One region of the Pseudoalteromonas sp. D15MCD-2 genome, then DNA from elsewhere that is predicted to be linked to it. Evidence: predicted binding sites of a transcription regulator. Region 1 holds the regulator's gene; the other holds the start of a gene.
What was found. The regulator MetJ, encoded in region 1, represses methionine synthesis genes. The targets are predictions, from matches to a motif close to TAGACGTCTAGACGTCTA.
Positions count from the first base shown of each region.

Region 2: metK (methionine adenosyltransferase) is a predicted target of MetJ. The motif match lies at 2,229-2,246, and genes of this name have one in related genera.

Region 1 covers NZ_JBCFQE010000001.1:3,180,541-3,187,352, forward strand. The annotation lists gene metL (bifunctional aspartate kinase/homoserine dehydrogenase II) at 1-299, opposite strand, end outside; gene metB (cystathionine gamma-synthase) at 305-1,564, opposite strand; gene metJ (met regulon transcriptional regulator MetJ) at 1,789-2,109, shown strand; gene AADY36_RS14620 (malic enzyme-like NAD(P)-binding protein) at 2,210-3,451, opposite strand; gene rpmE (50S ribosomal protein L31) at 4,150-4,365, opposite strand; gene priA (primosomal protein N') at 4,599-6,779, shown strand; gene AADY36_RS14635 (SPOR domain-containing protein) at 6,796-6,812, shown strand, end outside.
Region 2 covers NZ_JBCFQE010000001.1:719,906-726,717, reverse strand. The annotation lists gene tkt (transketolase) at 90-2,081, opposite strand; gene metK (methionine adenosyltransferase) at 2,348-3,499, shown strand; gene AADY36_RS03295 (diacylglycerol kinase) at 3,552-3,956, opposite strand; gene AADY36_RS03290 (START domain-containing protein) at 4,036-4,644, opposite strand; gene AADY36_RS03285 (CYTH and CHAD domain-containing protein) at 4,682-6,202, opposite strand; gene AADY36_RS03280 (TIGR04211 family SH3 domain-containing protein) at 6,416-6,812, shown strand, end outside.

The sequences.
Region 1 (6,812 bases):
ACAGCAAGTTCATCTTTTAACTGTGCCAACGCCTGTTGTTTATTCTGCCCTGTAAGTAGCTGCTCTATAAGCGCACGTTGATTGTTATCAATAAGCAATAGAATATCGCTAACAGCTTGGCTATCTTGCTGCTGGTAACTTTGCCAAAGCTTTACCAGGGTATCGGTTGTTTTACCCGATGCCGACACAACCACGCAATCGCCCTGCTCTGTATTAGCAAGAACAATGTTCGCTACCGCATGGTAACGATCTGCCGAGCTTAAGCTTGAGCCACCAAATTTATGAACAATATTTACCATTTCTTCTACCACAATGCCGTATGTGCTGGCGTTAACTTAAATGACGCGTTTTGCTGTGTATCTTGCTGTGTTAGCTTAGCTTCAGCTTTTGTAACTTGTTGGCCTTGACCTGGTTTTACTAAATTGAAAACACGGTCTAAATCTGCAATGAGATCTTTTACGTCTTCAATACCTACAGAAATACGGATCAGCGTATCGCCTACACCGGCTTCAAGGCGCGCTTTAGGCTCCATACCTGCGTGGGTCATTGTTGCAGGGTGACAAATCAAGCTTTCTACCCCACCTAACGACTCAGCAAGGCTGAAGTCTTTAAGGCTTGTTAAAAACGCTGCTGCATCGTTGATATCGCCTTTAATATCAAAGCTCACCATGCCACCAAAGCCACGTTGCTGTGCTTTAGCAAGCTCATGTTGTGGGTGAGAAGCAAGGCCTGGATAATAAACTTGGCTTACATAAGGTGAGCTTTCTAAATACTCAGCAATGGCAAAGGCATTTTCTTGGTGCTGCTTTAGGCGTACATTTAAAGTACGTAAACCACGAAGCGTTAAGTAGCTGTCAAATGGTGCACCAGTAATACCGATATTATTCGCCCACCAAGCAAGCTCGTCGCCTAGCTCTTGCGTTGCAGCAATCACTGCACCGCCCACTACATCAGAGTGACCATTGATGTATTTAGTTGTTGAGTGCACAACAATATCAACACCAAACTCAATTGGGTTTTGTAATGCAGGTGATAAGAAGGTGTTGTCAGCCGCAACCAAAGCACCACACTGCTTAGCAATACTAGTAATTGCTTTAATATCTGTTAAACGCAAGATTGGGTTACTTGGCGTTTCAATCCAAATCAACTTGGGTTTAATCGCTAAAATTTCTTGGAGATTTTCAGTTTTAGTTAAATCCAAAACTTTTAGTTTTAACAGGCCACGTTTTTCAAGCGAGGTGAATAAACGGTAACTACCGCCATAACAGTCATGTGGGATCACTAACGTATCGTCACTGTTTAATAGCTGAGTGGCTAAATGCACTGCAGACATACCTGTTGCAGTTATAATACCTCTAGCACCACCTTCAAGCTCTGCTAAGGTTTCAGCTAAGATATCGCGATTTGGATTACCGCTGCGACCATAGTCATACTGGCGCTTAGTATCAAAATCAGCAAACGAATAGGTGGTTGATAAGTAAATTGGCGGTACAACCGCACCATGATGTTTATCGGCTTCGATGCCGTGACGAACAGCAATCGTCGCTTTATTTTTTTCGCTCATTTCATCACCTATTCTTAAATTGGATGTTTAGACGTCTAAAAGGTTAGATGATCAAATATGAGAAGTCAAAGCATTTATGGCTTATACATAGAAGTTTATACATTTACACCACTAGATGGCTAAATAACTAGTATTTGACTATCTTTTTTAAAGAGATAGAATTTCCGCATCTTGCGCTGTGAATAAGGCGTAAATCACTGACAACCGAGGCAACGAAACAACTTATGGCTAAATGGAACGGTGAATACATTCACCCATATGCAGAACACGGTAAAAAATCAGAACAAGTAAAAAAGATTACCGTATCGATCCCACTCAACGTATTAAAAGTATTAACTGACGAGCGTACACGCCGCCAGATCAATAACCTGCGTCATGCGACGAACAGTGAGTTATTGTGTGAAGCTTTCTTACATGCTTTTACAGGTCAACCATTACCAAATGATGACGACCTACGTAAAGACAACCCTGAAAAGGTACCTGAAGAAGTTAAAAAAATTATGCAAGAAATGGGATTAGATATCCCAGTGCTTGATTCAGAATAAGTATTTCGGCCATCGGATCACCGCCGATAATCGCAGATATAAAAAAACTCAGCCTAGGCTGAGTTTTTTATTGCGCGATATACCTAATAGCTAATTAAGCTTAACGCATGTAATCTTCTGGCATGTCGATTTGCGCCACACCCGACTCTACTGCTGCTTCAGCAACAGCACGTGCAATACGTGGTAATAAACGCGGATCCATAGGCTTAGGAATGATGTACTCGGCACCAAACTCAAGTGACTCAACGCCAGCTGCTTTTAATACTTCACTTGGTACAGGCTCTTTCGCGATACCACGAATTGCGTGAACTGCAGCAATTTTCATTTCATCATTAATTGCCGTTGCACGAACATCTAACGCACCACGGAAAATAAATGGGAAACAAAGCACGTTATTTACTTGGTTAGGGAAATCTGAACGACCCGTTGCCATAATTAAATCGTTACGCGCACTGTGTGCAACTTCTGGAGCAATCTCAGGATCTGGGTTTGAGCATGCAAACACGACTGGCTTATCAGCCATCAGCTTAAGATCATCTGCTGTTAACAGGTTAGGACCTGATACACCAACGAATACGTCAGCATCAGCAATAACATCTTGTAATGTACGCTTATCGGTATTGTTAGCAAATAATTGCTTATACTCGTTTAAGTCATCACGACGTGTATGGATCACACCTTTACGGTCAAGCATATAAATGTGTTCACGTAGTGCGCCACACTTAATTAAAAGCTCCATACAAGCCACAGCAGCAGCACCGGCACCTAAACATACGATGATGGCATCTTCGATGTCTTTACCTTGCACTTCAAGGGCGTTAAGCATACCAGCAGCAGTTACAATAGCTGTACCATGTTGGTCATCGTGGAAAACTGGAATATCACAGCGCTCGATAAGCGCTTTTTCGATTTCAAAACACTCTGGCGCTTTAATATCTTCAAGGTTGATACCACCAAACGTATCAGCGATGTTAGCAACCGTATTAATGAAATCTTCTGTTGTGCGGTGTTTAACTTCAATATCAATTGAGTCAAGGCCAGCAAAACGTTTAAATAGTAACGCTTTACCTTCCATTACAGGTTTTGATGCAAGCGGACCTAAGTTACCTAAACCTAAAATTGCGGTACCGTTTGAAATAACCGCAACCATGTTACCTTTGCCTGTATATTTATAGGCATTTGCTGGATCAGCAGCAATTTCACGGACTGGTTCAGCCACACCTGGGCTATAAGCTAAAGCGAGATCGTTAACCGTTTCGGCTGGCTTGGTTAGTTCAACACTAATTTTACCTGGAACGGGGTGAGCGTGGTAATGTAATGCTTGTTCACGAAAATCTGACATAACGCGATAGTATCCTGCAAAAAGTTAAAAAGTGAGAGAGCTTGCATCAGTACGATACCTGTAATGTATAAAAATTCCAAGTATTATCAGGTCTATCCTGTTATATGCTATATCGCTTAATTTTAAAGGATTTTCCAACAATTTCTGCGCATAGTTGCGATTAATCAGACATAAAAATTCACCTATTTATGACCTTTTAAGCACGTGTTTTTGTATTTTATACGCACGTACACTGCAATTAGCCGAAATTAGCCCAAAACCACCTTTTCTACGAAGTTCACAGCATTTACTCACAAAGTTATTTAAATTTATTATTTTTAATAACTTTTATGAAAGTTTATACAAACAAGAATATAGCCAAGGGGTGGCACTTTGTCTGCAAAATTAGCGACATAATGGGCATAACAACCAGAAATAGTTATGCAAGATACATAAATGAAGATGATAAGTAAGTGGCAGCGTTATACCAATTCGCTTAATTAAGTGATCTATTTTGAGGCAATAAAACCTCGTTGATAGCAAGGCAAAAATTTCGCTATTTAGTTGTTCTAAATCAGAAATTTTTAACGCAGATAGCGACAGGTTTAATCCCTCAAAATGATTAAGTATTATTGCGGATTGATATCAATAATGAGTTTTGTGAATTTTAGGCATAAAAAAAGCACCCTAAGGTGCTTTCTTTAACTAAACAGCAGAGATTACTTCTTGCTGCTAAGTGCACCGAAGCGCTTGTTGAAACGATCAACACGGCCGCCAGTGTCTAAAATCTTTTGCTTACCAGTGTAAAACGGGTGACACTCAGAACATACGTCTAAGTGGATGTCTTTACAAAGAGTTGAGCTAGTTTCGAATTTGTTACCACATGAACAAGTTGCAGTGATAGCTTCGTACTTAGGGTGAATACCTTCTTTCATAGGGAACCTCTAGTTAAGGCCGTATCGCTCTCCAAACCCGAAGTCTGGCACCATACGCAGTTAATACAATTAATAGGCCGCGTATTTTATAGCTCAAGAAGCCTTACGACAAGCTTTAAATACATCTTTCGCTAAAAAAATAACCAAGTGGCGTGTTGTTCAGTATTTGTTGGTAGGTTTTTAACTGCAATTTTAGTACATTATCTTTCTATCATTGTTTCAGTTGAGTTGTTATGCACTTTGTAGAAGTTGCCATAAAAGTCCCTTTACAGCGTACCTTCGATTATAAAGTTGAACAGCTGCTGCATAGCCCTGAGTTAAAGCCAGGTATGCGCGTTCGCGTGCCATTTGGTAGCCAAAAAAAGGTTGCCGTGGTCTTGGCTCTTAAAACATCAACCGATGTTCCCGCTGACAAAATAAAGCCGATTATTGATGTTATAGACGACACGCCAGTTTTATCTGAGCAACACTTAGCATTACTAAAATTCACAGCACGCTACTACTGTTACCCATTGGGCGAGACCATTCATACGGCACTTCCGGCTGCATTAAGGCAAGGCGAATGCCCAGATAAAACCAGCATTAACATGGTTGAGCTGACCGATAAAGGTGCAAAGCTGCCGTCGCTGAAAGCAAAAACCCAGTTAAATTTATTAAAACAGCTAGCCGAATCGGGCAAATCATCGCTTACAGAATTAAAAGCACTCGGATTTACCAAAAAAACCATCGACAGTCTGCTCGATAAAGAACTGATCACTCAGTTTATTGAACATGATAACCAATGGCAGCAACGCGCGCCGACTGTTGGTAGCAAGCCAGTGCTTAATAAGGAGCAAGCTGTTGCCTGCACCAGCATTAACCAAGCTCGTGGCTTTACCAGCTTTTTGCTTGAAGGGGTTACCGGAAGTGGTAAAACCGAAGTGTATTTGCAATGCCTAGAAGAAGTACTCAAAAAAGGTCAGCAAGCCTTAGTATTAGTGCCTGAAATTGGCTTAACACCCCAAACAGTCAACCGTTTTCGTCGTCGCTTTCCTGATACTCCGATTATGCTATGGCACTCAGCACTAACAGATAACGAACGCTTACAGACCTGGCGTTTTTGTGAAAAAGGCAGCTGCGCTATAGTGATCGGCACACGCTCAAGTATTTTCTTACCTTTTTTATCACTTGGCATGATCATCGTTGATGAAGAGCACGACAGCTCGTTTAAGCAACAAGATACATTGCGCTATCATGCTAGAGACCTAGCCGCTTATAGAGCATACCAACATAATATTCCGCTCGTTCTAGGCAGTGCCACACCGGCACTTGAGACCTTACATAAAGCAATTAATAACAAATATCAGCTGTTGAGCCTTACTGAGCGCGCTCAAACCAGCACCGATAACCAGTTTCAATTAATGGACATGAAAGGCCAGCCTGAGCAAGCAGGGATTGCCCATGCTAGCCTTGCCTATATGCGCCAGCATTTAGAACGTGGCAAGCAAGTGATGGTATTTTTAAACCGTCGTGGTTTTTCGCCTACCCTCATATGCCATGAGTGTGGATGGCTAAGTGAGTGCTCACGTTGTAGCACCAGTGCAACCTTTCATAAAGCCATTGGCCAGATGATTTGTCACCACTGTGGTGAACAACATCACGTGCCCCACCAATGCCCTGATTGCGGCAGCACGCAGATTTTTCCAAATGGCAAAGGCACTGAACAAATCGAAGAGTTTTTAACACAAACCTTCCCTGATATTCCAATTAGTCGTATCGACCGAGATTCAACTCGTCGTAAAGGCAGCTTAGAAAAAGCGCTTGATGATATTAACCAAGGCGGTGCGCGCATCTTAGTTGGCACGCAAATGTTGGCAAAAGGCCACCACTTTGCCGATGTTAGCCTTGTTTTAATCCTAGATGTCGACAGTGGATTATATTCGTGTGATTTTCGCGCCACAGAGCACTTAGCGCAACTGGTTACGCAAGTGGCAGGCCGTGCTGGTCGCAGTGGAGAACCTGGGCAAGTATTATTACAAACTCACTTTCCTGAGCACTCGCTACTGCAAGACTTAGTTAATAATGGTTATCAAGATTTTGCCCGTTACGCACTCACAGAGCGAGAAGACGCGCAGCTTCCGCCAATCACAAATATGGCTATGGTTCGTGCCGAAGGACATAACATAAATCAAGTGATGGATTTTTTAACTGATTTGGTTCCTGTCCAGAACGTATCTGGTATACAATTGCTCGGTCCGATACCTGCACCACTGGAACGTGTAGCAGGTAAATATCGCTTTCAGTTACATATTCAGGCGCAGGAACGCTCCCACTTACACCAATATTTAGCGCAAATGGTCGACTATATAAGTACCAGTAAATTAGCGCAAAAGGTGCGTTGGAGCTTAGATGTTGATCCTATAGATATGATTTAAAGGCCAATTAAGAGTCATGGCACAACACGATTA
Region 2 (6,812 bases), 2.5 Mb from region 1:
TTCACTCCGTTCTACTCAACCTACGGGGGAATAAAAAAGCCCGCGCTGTGGTTATACAGGGCGGGCTTTTAAATTTTAGCGACTAAAGCTTAGAACAAGGCGTTTGCTTTGTTTACGATGTTTTCAACAGTGAAACCAAAGTGCTTGAATAACTCGCCTGCAGGTGCTGACTCACCGAAGGTCGTCATACCAACTACTGCGCCGTTTAGGCCTACGTATTTGTACCAGTAGTCTGCGATGCCCGCTTCGATTGCTACGCGGCGTGTTACGCTTGCTGGTAATACGCTTTCTTTATACGTAGCGTCTTGCTCATCAAATAAATCAGTTGAAGGCATAGATACCACACGTACTTTTTTACCTTGTGAACGCAGTTCTGCAGCGGCATCTTGTGCAAGCTGTACTTCAGAACCTGTTGCAATAAGGATAAGCTCTGGCTCACCGTCACAGCTAAGTACGTAACCACCTTTTTTCACATCAGCTAACTGCTGTGCAGTACGCGTTTGTTGCTCAAGGCCTTGGCGAGTGAAAATCAGTGATGTTGGGCCATCTTTACGCTCAATTGCTTGTTGCCATGCAATCGCTGACTCAACTTGGTCACATGGGCGCCAGTTCACTAGATTAGGCGTTAAACGCATGCTTGCAATTTGCTCTACCGGTTGGTGCGTTGGGCCATCTTCACCTAAACCAATTGAATCGTGTGTGTAAACGAAGATGCTTGGCTGCTTCATTAATGCCGCCATACGTACTGCGTTACGTGCGTATTCCATGAACATTAGGAATGTTGCACCGTATGGAATAAAGCCTTTGTGCAATGCAATACCATTCATAATCGCTGACATACCAAATTCACGTACACCGTAGAAAATGTAGTTACCGCTAGCATCGTTTGCTTCTAGGCCTTTTGAGCCATCCCAAAGTGTTAAGTTAGAACCTGCAAGGTCAGCAGAGCCACCCATGAATTCTGGTAGTAACGGGCCAAACGCATTTAATGCATTTTGTGATGCTTTACGTGTTGCTGGGTTTGCTGGGTTTGCTTGTAGCTCTTCAATGTAAGCTTGTGACTTTTCAGCCCAATCAGTTGGTAACTCACCATTTGTACGGCGTTTAAACTCAGCAGCAAGTTCAGGGTGTGCACTTGCGTATGCTGCAAACTTTTCGTCCCAGCTTGCTTCTAGTTGCTTACCTTTTTCTTTGCCATCCCACTCGCTGTAGATATCAGCTGGGATTTCAAATGCATCGCCAGTCCAACCTAGGAATTCACGAGATGCTTTAATTTCGTCTTCACCTAGTGGTGCACCGTGACAATCATGGCTACCTGATTTGTTAGGTGAACCGTAGCCAATCACTGTTTTACAACAGATTAATGATGGCTTATCAGTGATGCTACGCGCTTCTTCGATAGCGGCGCGAATTGCATCAGGGTTATGACCATCAACATCGCTTACTACGTGCCAGCCGTATGCTTTGAAGCGCGCTGGTGTGTCATCGCTGAACCAACCTTCTACTTCACCATCAATTGAGATGCCGTTGTCATCCCAAAACGCAACTAGTTTACCTAGGCCTAATGTACCGGCTAATGAACAGGCTTCGTGTGAAATACCTTCCATTAAACAGCCATCACCCATGAATGCATACGTGAAGTGATCAACAATATCGTGGCCTTCACGGTTAAACTGTGCAGCTAGCGCTTTTTCGGCAATAGCCATACCCACTGCATTTGTGATCCCTTGACCTAATGGACCCGTAGTAGTCTCAATACCTGGTGCATACCCATACTCTGGGTGACCTGGTGTTTTTGAGTGCATTTGACGGAAGTTTTTAATTTCCTCTAGTGGTAAGTCATAGCCACTTAAGTGCAGTAGAGAATAGATCAGCATTGAACCGTGGCCGTTAGAAAGAATAAATCGATCTCGGTCTGCCCACTCTGGATTCGTTGGATTGTGCTTTAGATAATCGCGCCATAGTACTTCTGCGATATCTGCCATGCCCATAGGGGCGCCAGGGTGACCAGATTTGGCCTGTTGTACTGCGTCCATTGATAAGACGCGAATAGCATTTGCAAGTTCTTTGCGTGATGGCATGAATTCTCCTACCTTTATGTATTTGCGCTGGTTGTTTATGAAGCCCCATTCTTACTTATTGTAAGGGTACAGTGCAATTAAAAATCCGCATTAAATGCACCAATTATGGGCGTTTGTTAAGAACAATACGTTATTAGTAATTTTAAATAGACGTCTAGGCGTAAAATTACTATGCAAACATATTTGTTTTAGATAAAATACGCCCCTTAATTTTTTAGCGCTATTACCGACGTTTGTGAAGCGCAATATTTGTGAGCAGAAATACAATGGCAAAACATTTATTTACTTCTGAATCTGTTTCTGAAGGTCATCCGGATAAAATCGCGGACCAAATCTCTGACGCGGTTCTAGATGCTATCCTTGAGCAAGATTCTCATGCCCGTGTTGCATGTGAGACTTACGTTAAAACCGGTATGGTGATGGTTGGTGGTGAAATCACAACTAGCGCTTGGGTTGATATCGAAGAAATCACACGTAAAACAGTACGTGAAATCGGTTACACGCACTCAGACATGGGTTTCGATGCTGACTCTTGTGCGATCCTAAACACTATCGGTAAACAATCTCCAGACATCAACCAAGGTGTTGACCGTGCTCGCCCTGAAGAGCAAGGCGCTGGTGACCAAGGTCTAATGTTCGGTTACGCATGTAATGAAACTGACGTTTTAATGCCTGCACCTATCACTTATTCGCACCGTCTAGTTCAGCGCCAAGCTGAAGTTCGTAAAAGCGGTGAGCTTAACTGGTTACGCCCAGATGCAAAATCTCAAGTAACGTTTGCATACGAAAATGGCAAGCCTGTTGGTATTGATGCAGTTGTTCTTTCAACTCAACACTGTGATTCAATCTCACAAAACGACTTAGTTGAAGCGGTAATGGAAACTATCATTAAGCCGGTTCTTCCTGCTGAGCTAATCTCAAGCGCAACTAAGTTCTTCATCAACCCAACTGGCCGTTTCGTAATCGGTGGCCCAATGGGTGACTGTGGTCTTACAGGTCGTAAAATAATCGTTGATACATACGGTGGTATGGCTCGTCACGGTGGTGGTGCTTTCTCTGGTAAAGATCCATCAAAAGTTGACCGTTCAGCTGCATATGCTGCTCGTTACGTTGCTAAAAACGTGGTTGCTGCTGGCCTTGCTGACAAATGTGAGCTACAAGTTTCTTACGCTATCGGTGTTGCAGAGCCAACATCTATCAGCATCGAGACATTCGGTACAGGTAAATTAGAAGAAGCGCGCCTAATCGAATTAGTACGTGAGCACTTCGACCTACGCCCTTACGGCTTAATCCAAATGCTTGATCTTGAGCGTCCTATCTATCAACCGACTGCGGCATACGGCCACTTCGGTCGTGATGAGTTCCCTTGGGAGCGTACAGACAAAGCAGACGCACTTCGCGCAGCTGCTGGCCTGTAATAGGTTTGATAAAATGAAAAAAGCGCCTTTTGGCGCTTTTTTTATGTCTGTTTTAAAGGTAGGTAACTATCTTTTCGTAAACTGCGACACCCCAAACTAAGGCTAGAATTAGCAAGCTCAATGTCACTGCCGCAGAAGCCATATCTTTAGCTCGTCCCGATAATACATGATACTCAATCCCTACTCGGTCAGTGAGCGCTTCTATCGACGAGTTCAGTAACTCAACAATTAATAATAACAAGTAAGGAATAAACAACACTAACCAATGATTTAATGACTGCGCAAGAACCACTGACAAGGGTAATAAACACACCCCTAAATAGATTTCAGAACGAAATGCCGACTCTTCTTTAAATGCCGCTTTAAAGCCTTTAATAGAACACTTGGTTGCTTTTAAAATACGCCCAAAGCCAATACCATTTGGCTTATTAACTAGGGGAATTTTTGGTTCTTTCATTTTTTACCTACCCGCTCAGAATTAGCCTGATCATAATAATAAATTCTTACTCTGTCACCCAAATACGCTTGATTAAACGCTAGCAATCACCTGGAATACTGCTGATGTTTGCGCGGGAAAACTGATTATTAGTTAATTGTTCTCTCAGTGCTTGTAGCGTTTTATAAACGCTTTTTAGCGATACCTTGTTACTTAACCAATGCGGAATTGAACCACTTGGATCAGCATAGGCTTGATGGCTGACCAACAAATTACTTTGTTGCTGCTCTAAACGCCAATAGGCGGTGAGGTCTTTAATACGCACAACACCAGAGACTTCGGCTTTTGCATAAGGTTGGCTTTTGATTTGTAACTCGGTTTTGTGCTCATCTAAAGCGTGATAACAAGAGTAACTGACTAAATCTCTATCTGACACCGGCCAAGGTGAATTAAAATGAGTATAAACAAGGGTTTCTGAGGGGCTTAAGCGCTCCATTAAGGTCACGCTTTTGACATTTTCAAGCCAGTTTGCGGCGTTGTCGGTATCACTGAGTAATGCCATAAAGTCACTGGCTTTGGCATTTTTTACTAGCACAGAAGCATTAATTTCGATAATACCGGTTTTATGCTTTTTATAGCTAACCTTTATGCCGTCTTGCTGTTTGTAGGTTTGCCATTCAATAGGGTTAGCTACTGCCGAGAGACTCAAACATGCTAACCCTATCCATAGGCACAAGCGCATTTATTTAAAACCAATATGGGTCTGTATTAAATGACGCGTGGCGACTTTGCTCCATCGCACTAACCAAAAACTCTGACTTTTGATCAAGCCATGATTGAATTTTTGTCAGCTCTAAGTCATCTTGTCCTGCACATAACTGCTTTAAGTACTCAAGGGTGCTTAACTCATAAATACCATGGGAGATATCAACCCACGGCATACGGAACTCATTTCTATCTTCTTTATCGAACAAAGCGCCTAAGCAGTTGCCGCTGAGTAATGAATTTTCAAGGCGGGTGCGTAGTGCCAAATAGTCTTTATCTGTAAACACTTGCTGCTCAGGAATAAGCTCGTGCATGTCGTGCCAATCTTTAGCAAATAAACGCTTAGCAATATCGGCAACTGGTTTTTCTGCAGCCTGAAACTCAGCCTGCCCCCATGATTTGCGCCACTGTTTTTCAATTAACCAGGTTGTTAATTGTAATAATAAGCGGTTGTATCGGGTGCTATGAAAAAGAGTTTCAATATCATCAATGCTTGGCTGTAACTCTTTTAGGTCATTAATAACTTGTGTGAGCTCAGGCGCACTGTTGATTTTTTTGTAGTATGCGTGGCGCTTAGATGTGTAGGTTTTTAGCTGAATAGCATTTTCAACCCACGCTAATTCGCTCAATAACCACTTTAACTCTGTACGCAATGAGTCGGTATCGTCTTTACTAACAATATCGTCAAACAGCCAAAATGTATGGCGAATTAAACGAATACCGTCTGTGACACGCTTAAGGGTTTTTAAGCTTGGTTTTATGAAATAGCAGGCTTCATGTTTTTGTACAAAGCGAATCGCGTAGTTAATGCTTTCTACTAAAGCTTGTTCTTGGGTTGCACCACGTTTTAGTGGCACAAAGCCAATTGATTTGCTTGCTTTTAATGGTTTGTCATCTGCAAGACGATAACCTCGAGCAGCTTTAGAATAAAGCCCTAAGCGAATATGGCTTTCACTAACCAGTTTATCTGCCAAAGCAAACAACTCATTACGACTACCTTCAATCAGTTCGATTTCAAGTTCAGAGATTGGCTCAACCTGACCCGAGGCAGCAACTTCACCTTTATCTAATACCACTTCAATTTTTGCGCCATTTTCGGTTTCGAGTAACCAAGTACGGCGTATAAAGTTAGTGCTAAAAATTGGGTATAGGTTTTCAGCAATACCAGACACTTGCATGCCATGCGGCCAAATAGCAGCATCAAATGCGAGTAAATCAGGGCGGTTACCTGACAGTGGTAAGTTGTATTCTGGGCGCTGATGTAAGCCGCCAACCACTTCGCCAGCAAGCTTGATAGTTTGTTCACACTCACCATCACAACAGCGAGTACGAAGGCCAATATCTAAAGCGCGTAATTCTCGGCTTGGCGTATCGTAATAAGCATTTTGTAAATTGCGTGACGGTTTGTTAGTAACGGTTTTTGCAAATTGGGTAATTAATGCGGGGATCAGTGGAACAACGGCATCTGACACCAAAAACTTCAGTTCTATCTCAGTATCCATTCGCTTTGCGGAGTACATTTAAAATAAATAAGTGATCAAAATAAACAAAGCAGACTGTTAATGCAAATTTTTTCCTGTTTTTTACGGTTAAGCCCACGCACGGATTACAATATCAGCCTTGCTATTAATAGTTGAAATCCCTACTATCTCTATACATAAAGAAATTATAAATTTAGCCACTTCTAGGCAAGATCACATTAACAAGGTAGATTGATGTTAAAACAGTGTATTTTTGGGTTGCTCCTTGCGGCCACCACTTTTATTAGCTACGCAGAAGAAGCACCAAGCAGCGACAGCCAAAACACCGCATACATAGTCGATAACCTGTATACCTTTATGCACTCAGGCCCAAGCAAAAACTACCGCATTTTGGGTTCAGTTGATGCAGGTACGCAAGTTGTGTTGTTGTCAGGTGAAGATAATGGCTACTTTAAAATTCGTGATGATAAAGATCGTGAAGGTTGGGTTGAGTCAAAATTTGTTACTGAAAACGCGGGTATTCAACAACAGTTTCAAGCGCTGAATAACGACATGACGGTAATGCAAGAGCAGCTTCGCCAAGCTGAAATTGAGTTGCCACAACTACAAGAGCAGAACAAATCACTAACAG